4 regions of the Vallitalea guaymasensis genome follow, and region 4 is predicted to be linked to each of the others. Evidence: riboswitches for the same ligand, from Rfam matches in the RefSeq annotation. Region 4 holds a riboswitch; each other region holds the start of a gene.
The links. Region 4 has a riboswitch for cobalamin ahead of HYG85_RS17300 (ABC transporter substrate-binding protein). Riboswitches for the same ligand answer to the same signal wherever they lie in the genome.
Positions count from the first base shown of each region.

Region 1: another riboswitch for cobalamin. It lies ahead of HYG85_RS16010 (ABC transporter substrate-binding protein); the one in region 4 lies ahead of HYG85_RS17300 (ABC transporter substrate-binding protein).
Region 2: another riboswitch for cobalamin. It lies ahead of HYG85_RS03265 (hypothetical protein); the one in region 4 lies ahead of HYG85_RS17300 (ABC transporter substrate-binding protein).
Region 3: another riboswitch for cobalamin. It lies ahead of HYG85_RS04005 (ABC transporter substrate-binding protein); the one in region 4 lies ahead of HYG85_RS17300 (ABC transporter substrate-binding protein).

Region 1 covers NZ_CP058561.1:3,722,375-3,725,596, forward strand. Annotated here, with positions in the region: gene HYG85_RS16005 (replication-associated recombination protein A) at 1-1,075, shown strand, start outside; cobalamin riboswitch at 1,500-1,672, shown strand; gene HYG85_RS16010 (ABC transporter substrate-binding protein) at 1,826-2,890, shown strand; gene HYG85_RS16015 (FecCD family ABC transporter permease) at 3,003-3,222, shown strand, end outside.
Region 2 covers NZ_CP058561.1:726,439-729,660, reverse strand. Annotated here, with positions in the region: gene nikA (nickel ABC transporter substrate-binding protein) at 1-831, shown strand, start outside; cobalamin riboswitch at 1,215-1,363, shown strand; gene HYG85_RS03265 (hypothetical protein) at 1,529-3,222, shown strand, end outside.
Region 3 covers NZ_CP058561.1:893,319-896,540, reverse strand. Annotated here, with positions in the region: gene HYG85_RS04015 (C47 family peptidase) at 1-1,079, shown strand, start outside; gene HYG85_RS04010 (hypothetical protein) at 1,086-1,409, shown strand; cobalamin riboswitch at 1,494-1,637, shown strand; gene HYG85_RS04005 (ABC transporter substrate-binding protein) at 1,842-3,222, shown strand, end outside.
Region 4 covers NZ_CP058561.1:4,042,545-4,045,766, reverse strand. Annotated here, with positions in the region: gene HYG85_RS17305 (sirohydrochlorin cobaltochelatase) at 1-737, opposite strand, end outside; cobalamin riboswitch at 882-1,028, opposite strand; cobalamin riboswitch at 1,263-1,468, shown strand; gene HYG85_RS17300 (ABC transporter substrate-binding protein) at 1,692-2,789, shown strand; gene HYG85_RS17295 (FecCD family ABC transporter permease) at 2,789-3,222, shown strand, end outside.

The DNA of each region.
Region 1 (3,222 bases), 320 kb from region 4:
CGCAACTATATCTGGAAAGAAAGACATTGAAAAAGTAGTAAATGAAGCTAAGAACAGACTTGGTATGACGCTGGGAAGCACTATCCTGTTCATTGATGAGATTCATAGATTCAATAAAGCACAGCAGGACGCCCTTCTGCCATATGTTGAAGATGGTACCGTAACACTTATCGGTGCTACTACAGAGAATCCTTATTTTGAGGTAAACAGTGCGCTAGTATCCAGGTCTAGAGTCTTTGAACTAAAGCCTTTGGAAAACAAAGATATTCGAAAGCTCATAATGAGAGCCATTGAGGATAAAGAAAAAGGATTAGGCACTTTTAATGCCAAGATCAATGAAGAAGCCATAGAGTTCTTGTCCGATAGAGCCAATGGAGATGCAAGAGCCGCTCTTAATGCCATTGAACTAGGGGTTCTTACCACTGAACCAGATGAAGATGGAATAATCAACATAGATATAGATGTAGCATCTGAATGTATACAAAAAAGAGTTATCAATTATGATAAAAACGGAGATAATCATTATGATACCATATCAGCTTTCATAAAAAGTATGAGAGGTTCAGATCCAAATGCAGCAGTCTATTATCTTGCTAGAATGATTTATGCAGGAGAAGATCCCAAATTCATAGCGCGAAGAATCGTTATATGTGCTGCCGAGGATGTAGGAAATGCTGATCCTATGGCGATACAAGTTGCAATGGCTGCCGCTGATGCAGTTAATTTCATAGGTATGCCTGAAGGTAGGATAATATTATCCCAGGCAGCTACTTATGTTGCATGCGCCCCAAAAAGCAATGCTGCCTACGTAGCTATTGATAAAGCATTGGAAGATGTGAAAAGAATTCAGATTACCACAATACCATCTTATCTCAAAGACAGCCATTATAGTGGTGCAAAAAAACTAGGTCACGGAACAGGATATAAATATGCCCATGACTATGAAAATCACTACGTAGAACAACAATATTTACCAGATGAACTTGTTGATGAGATATATTATAACCCTACCGAACAAGGGTATGAAAAGAAAATTGTAGAGCATTTCAACAATATAAAGGGGAAGGTTAAATAGTTTTAGTACATTTTTAAAAAAAACATTTATAGCCGTTAGTTATGTTAATTAGAAAAAAAGTGTTTTGTGATTATATTGTAGATGCTAGGAAGCAAAATAGTATATGTATATGTGGAGTTGTGAGGCAGGACGCCGAACCCAGCTTTAATCTGACAGCCCTACTGGACTGTCAGGAATAATAATGGACTCGATGTCCATTATTATTCGTTGAGCTCAGGACGAGCAAGTAGCTGGCGTAACATATACATATACTATTTTGCAATAACCAAGTCAGAACAAAACACTATTTCTGACTTACTTGCAATATAATCTAATCTAGATAAAAAATGGAAAACTTAAATAACTAGTTTTATCTTGACATATTTATATTAAAGTATATAATAAAACTATCTTTGGATATATTTATATATAACATAAGATACTAAAATTTAATAGATGAAAAGGTACTCGTTGAGTTAAAAGGGAAAGTGGTTAAATGCCACTGCAGCCCCCGCTACTGTAAATGGTATGAAATCTAAAATGTCATTGGGAAACTGAGAAGACTAGAGAGTAAGTTAAGCCATAAGCCAGGAGACCTGCCTTTTTATAAGTTTTAAGCTTTCGGTGGGAGAGTGTAGATTCACATATTTATTTGTAATCTGACTGTGCCTTAGCACAGTTTTTTGTTGCTTATAAATGGAAAATGCTACATGAGTATACCGAGTGTCAATCACTTTTCTTATTAAAGAAGATATTATGGAGGTTTAAAGGATGAAAAAATTATTAAAGCTGTTACTGACAACTATGTTAATTTCAGTACTCGTTTTTAGTTTAGCTGCTTGTGGCGGCAAGAAGACACCAAAGGATGATACATACAATCAAGAGAATCAAGTAGAAAAAGATGATACATCAAAGACTGATGAAGACAAAGATACTAATGAAGATAAGGATACTAATGATAAGAAAGATGAAACCACTAGTAATGAAGAGGAAAAAGATACTAGTAGCGAATCAGATATATATCCATTAACAATAACAGATAAGTATGGTAAGGAAATAACAATTGAAAAAGAACCAAAAACTGTAGTTTCAATTTCACCAGAATTTACAGAAACAATATTTGCTCTAGGAGCAGGAGACAAAATAATTGGTAGAACAGATTTTTGTGACTATCCAAGTGAAGTAGCGAATATAGAATCAATTGGTGGTTTACAAGAATTTAATATTGAGAAAATAGTAGACCTTAATCCTGATATTGTAGTTACATCTGCTCATGTAAAAGATGATGCTGTAGCTAAGTTACAAGAACAAGGTATCACTGTTTTATCACTTTCTTGGAATGAAAGCTTTGAAGGAATATACGGTTATATAAGTACACTTGGTGAAGTTATTAATAAAAAACAAGAAGCAAATGAATTAGTAACTAGTATGAAAGATAAAGTAGGAGAAATCCAAAAAGCAATAGAAGGAAAAGAAAAACCAACAACATATTTTGTAGTAGGATATGGAGAAGGTGGAGATTTTACAGCTACTGGAGATACCTTCTTAAGTGAAGCCATGGCTTTGGCTGGAGCTGACAATATAGCGAAAGATGCTACAGGTTGGGCATATAGTATTGAGCAGATAGTTGATAAAGACCCTGAGATTGTCATATGTTCAGATAAGTATGATTCTAAAACTACGTTAGAATCATTAGAAGGATATAAGGATTTAACTGCTGTCAAAGAAGGAAAATTATACGAAATTGATGAAAATCTATTCTTTAGACAAGGACCTAGAATAGTTGATGGATTGACTAATTTAGTTAAGATAATTCATCCAGATGCTATTAAATAATGTAAATAGATTAGAATTATAGTATACTTTAAGTAAGTCTATGTTAAATATAAGCATAGACTTACTGTGTTATAAATAGAAATGACATACTAAAGTAAAGCAGGTTAAGACTATGAAGATATTTAGAAAAAGTAATATTATAATAAGTTTATTAGTACTTATAGCAGTAATTATTATTGCATGTGGATTTGGTTCTGTCAGAATAGATTTTGTTGACAGCAGCAAAATATTATTAAGTAAAATTCCATTAATAAATGATTTGATTTCCCTTGATGGTATTAAGGAATCACATATAAAAATAATAGCTGACTTAAGGTTGCCTAGAATAATAC
Region 2 (3,222 bases), 2.3 Mb from region 4:
TTATCATATGAAGCTTATGCACAGTTTACTGATAACAAAAAGATTGGAACAGCTTGCTCAGAAAGTGAATCAGAAACTAGAAGTATCTTAATGAATACAGCTAATGAAGTATTAAAAGATATGGATGTAAGAAAAGCCATATTATGTGGAGTTAATAAAAAAGTTATTATAGGAACAGTTCTATTAGATATAGAAAACAAAGCGGATACAATATTAAATCCATCATTAACTTACTGTGATGTAGAAGTGGAACCTTACGAATATAATAAAGAAGAAGCTTGTAAGATCTTAGATGAAGCAGGATGGACATTACCAGAAGGTAAAACAATCAGAGAGAAAGATGGTAATAAGCTTTCATTAAATCTTATGTATGTAACAGGTAGAGGTGCAGAAGAAAGTATTGCTCAAGTTTTTGCTTCTCAAATGAAAGAGATAGGTATTGATGTAAAATTAGATGGTGTTGAGTTAATGGTTTGGGGTTCAAGAGGATTTGAAGGTGATTTTGATCTTTCTTTCAATGCAACTTATGCAGCTCCATATGATCCACATACATATATCGGTGGTATGATGAGTTATAGTCTAGACAATCCTGCACAGCAAGGGTTAGATAATAAAAAGGATTTAGATGAAAAAATATTAAAGCTATTCTCTATAAATGATGAAAAAGAAATTAAGAATTGTTATGATAGTATTTTAAAACAATTACATGAAAGTGCAATGTACATACCAATATCATATCAAAAGCAAATAGCATTATATAATAAAGACGTTATATCAACTGTAGAATTTCCTAGTATACCTGGTCAATTGGATATGATGTTAATAAAGTAATGTTAGGTGATAAGTAGAAAATATGAATGTATATAATTCGTACAATGTAATATAAAATAAGGTCATTGGAAATCTAAGTTTTCAATGACCTTATTTTAAGTTATAAACATAATATGGTTTATAAAAATATACTAGAATAGTATATAAATTAATATTTATCTGTTATTTTTTAATAGTTAAAATATATTATAATAACTATTTACATTAATCAAACAAAATGTTACAATGTAGCTGTCGAGAAAGAGAAAATATTATTTTGCTTTTTCTTGGACCTAATAGTATATGTATCAAGTGTACTACTGTAGGTATTTACAAAAAAATTTAATAAAGGCAGTTTGAGAGGAAGGTCACAATAATTAGTTGTGAGTGAATATTAAATATTCTTCGGTGAAAATCCGACACTGTCTCAGCAACCGTAATGTCAACGAAAGGACAATATACCACTGAGAATTCCATTTTAGTTGTGGAATAATCGGGAAGGTGTCTTAGTAGGAAAACCACACTGTAAGTGGCAAATGGCTAAGTCGGGATATTCTCACTCTGTTTGTTAAAATGTAATGCAAATCCCTGAGGTTGGAAGGCATAAATAGGTGGAATCTTTATGTTCTAAACCAAGTATGTCAGGGCGCTCTTAGGAGTGTCCTTTTTAGTGCACGGAACATATGACTAAGTAAACAAAATTCGAGGAGGAAAGAAAATGATTTTATCAAGAAGCAAAAGAAAAAGTTGTGCAATCTTACTTGCAGTGGCAATGATTCTTACAATGATGCCTCTTACTGCAAAAGCAGCAGCACCTACAAATGTAGAAGTTTATTTATCAGGTGCAACAAATCCAAATCCTACAGTAAATACACAAGACGGAGACACAGTAGAAAGTATATATACTCGTATTACAGGTCAAAGCTATCCATGGACAGTATTATATGAGATTAATGGAAAAATGGGAGCTGTAGCACCTGGCAGTTGTATTGTTCCAGACAATGCATATATACAGTATTACACTATTAACAACTATCAGACAGATGTACTAGCTACAATTAGTGATTATAGTTTAATAATTGCAGATGGTAAAATTAAGGTTCTAAATGGTAAAGAATATACTTGGAAAGGACTAGAAAAAAGTATTAACATGTGTGTACCATTTGTTAGAAATGCAAATGTAACAGTTAATCCTAAGAATTTAAGTACTCCATTAACAACACCAGTAAAGCTATCAGATTATGCTGGTATTGAAATGAAAAGTACTGGCGGTATTAGTACATATATGCCTATAGAAGTTGTAGCTGATTATGATGCTTATACAACAGAGCTAAATGAAGGATTAGAAAAAGTCATAGCTATAGCTGATTCCTTTGGTATCAATACAAGTAGCGCAGTAAATGCACTAAATGGTTCAGATAATGCTGTGAAAGCTACTGAAAAAGTAGCTCTGGGAGAAACTATCATTAATGCTTCTATCAATAATGATATTCTTCTTAGTAAAGTAACTTTTAATGAAAGTGTAGCAGTATCTGCTCCTTTTGATCCTTATGTACCAAGCTATACTTTGATATCAACTACAGGTAGTGATATTGTTCCAGCTACTTTCATTATAGAACCTGTTGCTATGGCAAGTGATGCAACAGTAACTTATAGTACTACTGATTCCAATATTTCATTTGCAGGTAATGTAATTTCTGCAAGTACAGCAGGAAATCACAGTTTCTCGATTAAAGTTGCAAAAAATGGTGCAGAGAGAATATACGATTTTGCCTTCACTTGTGATGCTCCTATCGTTGCAGGAGATCCATCTGTTTACGCATTTTTACCTGCTCCTGGTCAGTTTACTAATGAAGGTGTGACTGTTGGTGGATGGGGAGACATCTATCTTTCAGGTACAGATGGTATTAAATTAATGGCAGATAATGTTTCATCTACAGGTGTATCACTAGGATATTTTGGTGGATATACAGTATTTGATATGAAAAATATTGATAACGACCCTAATAATAAATATGGTGTGGATTTTATAGTATATGGTAATGCTTTCTGGAATAACTCTGAACCAGGTTGTATTCAAGTAGCACAAGCTGATAGTCAGGGAAATCCTGATACTTGGTATGATATTGCAGGTTCATTATATTATGAAAATACTACTAAAAAGAACTTTAGTTTAACTTATGAAAATCCTAATCCTAATGATAATACAAAATATACAGAAGCAGGAAATAATCTTGGGAAATTAGATTCTATTAATTATACTGGTAGTGCAACTGGAACAATCACAAAAAATACTTTCCATAATCACAGCTGGTTCCCACTTAATTGTAACTACTTTACAGGAAGAAACGGTAACCCTGCTTTAGACAAGACAAACAAATTGTCATTTGCAGACTATAATGATTCACATAA
Region 3 (3,222 bases), 2.5 Mb from region 4:
TAGCAGCATGTCTAGTTATATCTACTACAATAGTTAGTAATGCAAGTGATTTGGGTGTATATCTTTTAACTAAGGAGTGCCCTCAGAATATACATAATTATGTTAATAATAATATTAACAATTTCCTAAACTCTAAATCCAATGAAGGTGAAATTAGTTTAGAAGATATTACAATAGGACAGGTATTCAGTATAGAAAAAGAAAATGTATCCGATCTTGATGTGTTTTATTTTCCTGTATTTCAAAAAGGACATCTTAAATATACATTTAGAGTGTATGAAGTAGATGGAAATATTACAGGTATATTATCTCCTTATTTAGTAAAGGAACTTTTAAGTGTTAGTGGTAAAACAACAACAAATAGTCCTGCAAGATTAGCTATGAATAATGGAAATGTAGTAACAGTAATTAACGATAAGATTACTACAATTAAAAAGGACCCTCTAGGTAGAAGGGTTAACAATTACTCAATAAATAATGAAAACTATAGTAATATTACAGTAAACATAAATGAAAAAAATGATAAAAATATTATTAAAGGTTTACATACTTCAAAAAGACAATTATTCTCTTTGGATAGTGTATCTTCTAATAATCTATCTCTTGATTTAGCTGAGACTCAAGGGCAACAATCATGGTGTTCAGCTTTTGCTGGAGCTGCAATAATTAGATACAAGACTCATACTAATGTATTCGCAAAAGATATAATGAAATATTATCATCCAAATAGTGAAAAATTAGAAGACGAGTATATCACTAACTATCAACTTATCAGATATGCACAGAGGAAAGGTCTTTACCCAAGAAGGAGATCATATACATTATCACTTAGTTCAGTTGTATCACAAATAGACAACTCTCAGCCAATGTATATAGGATGCCAAGGAAGAGGAGATTACGAAGGAGCTAGACATGCATTAGTGCTTAGAGGTTATGATAAAACTAACAACACTTATTCAATATGGAATCCTTGGTATAAATACTATGAAACAATGCCAATGGATACAAAAGTATATACAGTAGATCCTTCAGCAAGTTTTAAGTGGGATACTACAATATATGATTGGAGCAAATTATAGATCCTAATGAATAATAAAGTAAAAGGTAAAAGTAAAATTGTTAAAAAACCATATGTAATGTATGACAGCAACCTATATGGTATATCTACAGAATTGCCAAAATCATATCCATATAATAATATGCTGGAATCAATAACATATGTAGGAACAATTAGTGAAACAATTAATAGTTGTGAAATGCCAACACAAAATTTTCAAGCAAATAAAGATGGATATAAGAATGCAAAAGTTTATGTAGATGAAGATGAGAGTAGAATCTATCTAAGATTCAACGAAGGTCTTGAAAATGATGAATTGGTAAGATTTGATAAAGATAATAAAGCAATATAGAATAGATAATTTATTAATAACTATTGTGTTCTTTGATTTTTGAAGGTATAATGTTAGTGACATACAAAGTAAGAAAATTAAAATTGAATATAAATATATTAAGGTGCCTTAGCAATAAGGAGAATAGGAAAGTCAGTTAAAGTCTGACACGGACCCACCACTGTAAGTAGTAATGATGTTATGTTTTATACTACGAGTCAGGAGACCTGCCTTAATATTGTTAGATTAGTCGAAAGGGGATAAAATTCGTACTTATCATTTTAGTTGCTTTTATAAATGGGTTAAAGGCTCTTAACGTTTGTTAAGGGCTTTTTTTATTAAAAGAATTAAATTGTTTTATATCCTCTTTCACCAAATTGTTTTAATGTGGAGTCTCTATATTAGGATAAGGAGTCCCATATAAAATATAAAAATAAGGAAGAGGAGAAAACAATGAAAAAAAGAGCAGTATTAGTAACTTTTTTGGTTCTCATTATGATGATTACAGGATGTAAGAATAATCAAGACATAAAGGCGGACCAAAATCTACAAGAAGAACAAAAATCAGGATCAGCAAATGTAGATAATGGTGCAGAAGATAACACAGATTCAGTGAAGCCGGTGAATGAAGAAGTGTTAATTGACCAATCCAAAGAGATTGTACTAGCAGGAACAAGGAATATTGCACCTGGAGAAAAAGATGCCTATTACTGTAGTTCTGCATTGATGGTATGGGAACCACTTATTACAAAAGGTTCAGATTATGGTCCTAAGCCAAAACTTGCAGCAAGTTATTCTGCAAACGAAGATTATACTGTATGGACATTCAAGTTAAGAGAAGATGTCAAGTTCCATGATGGAGAAGTGTTTAATGCAGATGCTGTCATTGCTAATTTTGATAGAATGAAACTAGGGAAAAAGTCTTCAAGTTTTTATGGGATGGATATTAACAGAACATATCCAGGGCTGCTTGAAGTGAATAAAAAAGATGATTATACAATAGAATTAGTCTTTGAAAATCCTTTGCCAACATTGGATTATTCAATGACTGATTTTGGTAGTGCTATGTTCAGCCCTAATAATTTTGATGAGGAAGGTAATTTCAATGGTTTTCCTATGGGAACTGGACCTTTCAAATTAACTGAAAATGTTCTTGATGAGTATTGTGTAATCGAGAAAAACAATGATTATTATGGTGAAAAAGCATTAGCTGAAAGAATTAAAATAAAAGTTATCCCATCACCTGATACACGATTTGCTGCATTAAAAGCAGAAGAGGTAATGGGTGTTATCGATCTTGGGGCTATTCAGCCTGTGATGGCTATGGAATTAATAAAAGACAATCGATTTGGCATATCACACACACCAAGTACAATTACCCATTACATACTTTTGAATGGTAACAAAGAGCCTTTTAATGATCTAAGGTTAAGACAGGCAGTCAGTTTATTAATTGATAGACAATTGATTATTGATAGTTTTTATGCAGGTTTAGGTGAACCTACAGTAAATGTACTTAATGCATGTACTCCTTTCTATAAAGAATTTGATATTGAACATGATGTTGAAAAGGCAAAAAAATTGGCAAAAGAAGTCCTTGGTGATGAAAGAGTGAAGGTTTCTTTCGTTTTAAGACAAGGTGAGCTGGATAGATACCCAAACAAAGAAGAAGCTCAGTTATTGCAGTCTCAACTTAGTGAACTGGGAATAGATGCTGAGATTACAATTCTTGAAAGTTCAGCATGGAATGATGTGGTTAAGGCTGGTGATTTTGATATCAGCTTAAAGATAAAAGGATTATCCAGTGCTGAGCCAAACACTCTGTTTAAAACTA
Region 4 (3,222 bases):
ATTTTTCTAATGGCTTCATTACCACCTAATCCTTTAGTTATTGCTCTAACCTCAATACCGTTAGCAATTAATATATTCTTCCATGAATCTTCCTCGTCACCTGCCATATCATTGTGTGCATGATCTCCTGCAACAACCAAGAACGGCATTAGAACAGCTTTACTGTATTTACCCTTTTTCAACCTTTTTATAACTGGTTCTATACCATCTTCTATAGTCCCCATAAATACTGGTAAATCCTCATTTTCAAGAAGATATTGCATATAGTAATAACTGGTATTAGCATAATGCTCTGTACCATGACCCAGTAATACAACCGCTTCATTAGGTTCTACCTTAGGAATATAAGTCTTTAATGCTTCTATAACCGCTCTATAATCATTTTTATGATATAATAATGGTTGTGAAAGTGAAATATGTACATTCTTGTTATGATTCATCCTACTTACTATAGTTCTTATCTTATCATATTCAAAACCTGGTATTATATGGGTTGGTTGAACAATTATATGTTCAAATTCTTCAATTAATTTTTTCAAAGCTTCATCTGGTGTATCAATATGAATACCTTCTTTTTTCAACTTTCTAATTATCATATTGGATGTAAATGCACGTACCACCTTATAATCAGTAAAAGTATTTTCTATCAACTTTTCTATAGGTTCTATCTGCTCTTTTCTTGCATTTTCATAACTACTTCCAAAACTCGCAACCAATATCGCTTTTTTCTTCTCCACAACAACTTCCTCCTTTTAATTCAACTTAAATATAATAAAAAACTCTTACCTACAACGAGATAAGAGCATGATATACAATATTTATTAATAATATAATAAATAGTTACACCCTCTGTCCCTCGCAAAGTTTTTACGTAAAATAACGTAAGTGTATAAGATTAAATAGGTACTCTGACTTCAATAACTTCCATAATATAACAGAAATCATTTACACAGTGGCGTGACCGTTCAGGATTCCAACCTGATTCCCTTTGAAGATATCCAAAATATCCTCAAACATACATCGCTATCTAATCATTATTCAATTTAATCTAATAATAAATCATCTGTAGCTTCATGTCAATAAAACATCATTAATGTATCATTCTATTTTAGAAGAAAATAACATATACTATTTTGCAAATACCACGTCCGAACAAAATAATTTTTCTGACTTACCTGCACAACATAATTTTATTTTTATAATGCATTACAACTCTAAATCACATTGACATTACTACAAAACTATGATACTATTTCTTTAAAATTTAATAGTTATTTAAGGGTGCTTTATAATGTTGTTCAAACAAAGTCCAACATTAAAAGATAATAGGGAATGAGGTGTGAATCCTCTACAGCCCCCGCTACTGTAAGTAGGGATGAAATCTTAGATATATCACTGGGAAACTGGGAAGATTAAGAGAGTAAATTGAGCTACGAGTCAGGAAACCTGCCTTTAAAATCCATGTAACTAACTTCGGTGGGAAGATACGATTACATTAATTGATTAATAAATTTATCTTATTATAAATTATTTAATTCGTTAATATAACTTACAACTGATAGTTGTAAGTTTTTTTATTTTTTACTATCTCTACAAACCGTTAGCTATTCTTATTTTCATGGAAGATAAACCTTCAAAACTATTGAATTAATACAAGCTACTATTAAAAGATTTTCTAGGAGGACTTAATAATGAAAAATATGAAACGTGTTGCTATTTTATTGATTTTTATATTGACCGTTACTTCATTCAGTGGATGTTCAAAACAGGATTCATCAAAAACTACTGTTACTCCAGACAGCACTGAAAAAACAACTGATGAAAATAAGGATACAGAAAAAGATTCAGAAACAACAAAAGATAATTCAGGAAAAGACTCTGTCAATAAAAATTCAGAAGAATTACCAGAATTCATAATCAAAGATACTGACACAACTATTACATATTTAAACCCAATGGGTAATGAACAAACAATCACTAAAAATCCAAAAAAAGTTGTTGTACTTATGAATTCTATTCTTGATATCTGGTATCTAGCAGGTGGAGAAGCCATTGCTAGAGTAAGCGGTTCAACTAATGTTCCAGAAGCCGCTAAAGATATTGAACAAGTTGGTAAAGTAAACGCACCTAGTGTTGAAAAAGTATTATCTCTAGAACCTGACCTAGTTATACTAAGTTCTACTAGAAGTCAACACGTAGAAATGGAAGATATATTAAAAAGCAATAATATAGAATGTGCATATGTCGATGTTAGTAATAATCCTTACGAAAGATTTAATGATGCACTAAGATTATTTACAAAAATCACTGGTAGAGATGATATTTACGATTCAGAAGTAAAAGCTCTCAAGGAAAATGTAAATAAAATCTGTGAAAAAGCTAAAAAAGAAGAGCAACCTGATGTATTTATTTTATTCGGTTCTACAAAATATGTAAAAGCAGAACTTTCAACAGGTCTAGTAGGAAACATGCTAGAGATGCTTGGAGCTAACAATATAATTACTGACTCACCAGTTGAAAATAGTTCAAAAGTAGATTTTAGTTTGGAAAAAATCCTTGAAAAAGACCCTGATGTAATATTAGTTGTTACTATGGGGGATCTTGAAAAAGTTAAAACTCGTATAAATGATGACTTAGAATCAAATGAAGCATGGGCTACACTTACAGCAGTAAAAGAAGGTAATGTACACTATCTTCCATCAGATTTATTCCATTACAAGCCTAATGCAAGATATCCTGAAGCATTTGAATATTTAGCTAAAATATTATATCCTCAGGTATTTAAATAATGAACGATTTAAAAAACAGACATTCTTATAAGATTACCGTACTAATAATTTTGCTAATTATTACTTTCATATCATTTCTTTTCAGTATTAGTTTAGGTGCTTTTAAGATATCAGTTCCAGAAATATTAAAAGCTATATTTATTGATGAAACAGGTGTCAATAGAAATATCATATGGAAAGTAAGAGTTCCAAGGTCACTTGTAGCTGGAACTGTTGGTATATGTTTGTCTTTGGCTGGAGGCATTTTGCAGGGGGTAATGAGAAACCCCCTAGCCTCACCTAATACTATTGGTGTATCCTCTGGGGCAGGATTGGGCGCAGTCTTTATTCTAGTAGTCTTTCCTGACTATGATTTCCTTGTTACACCAATTGCTTTTGCATTTGCATTATTTACAACTATGCTTATATACATACTATCTTGGAAGAATGGTAT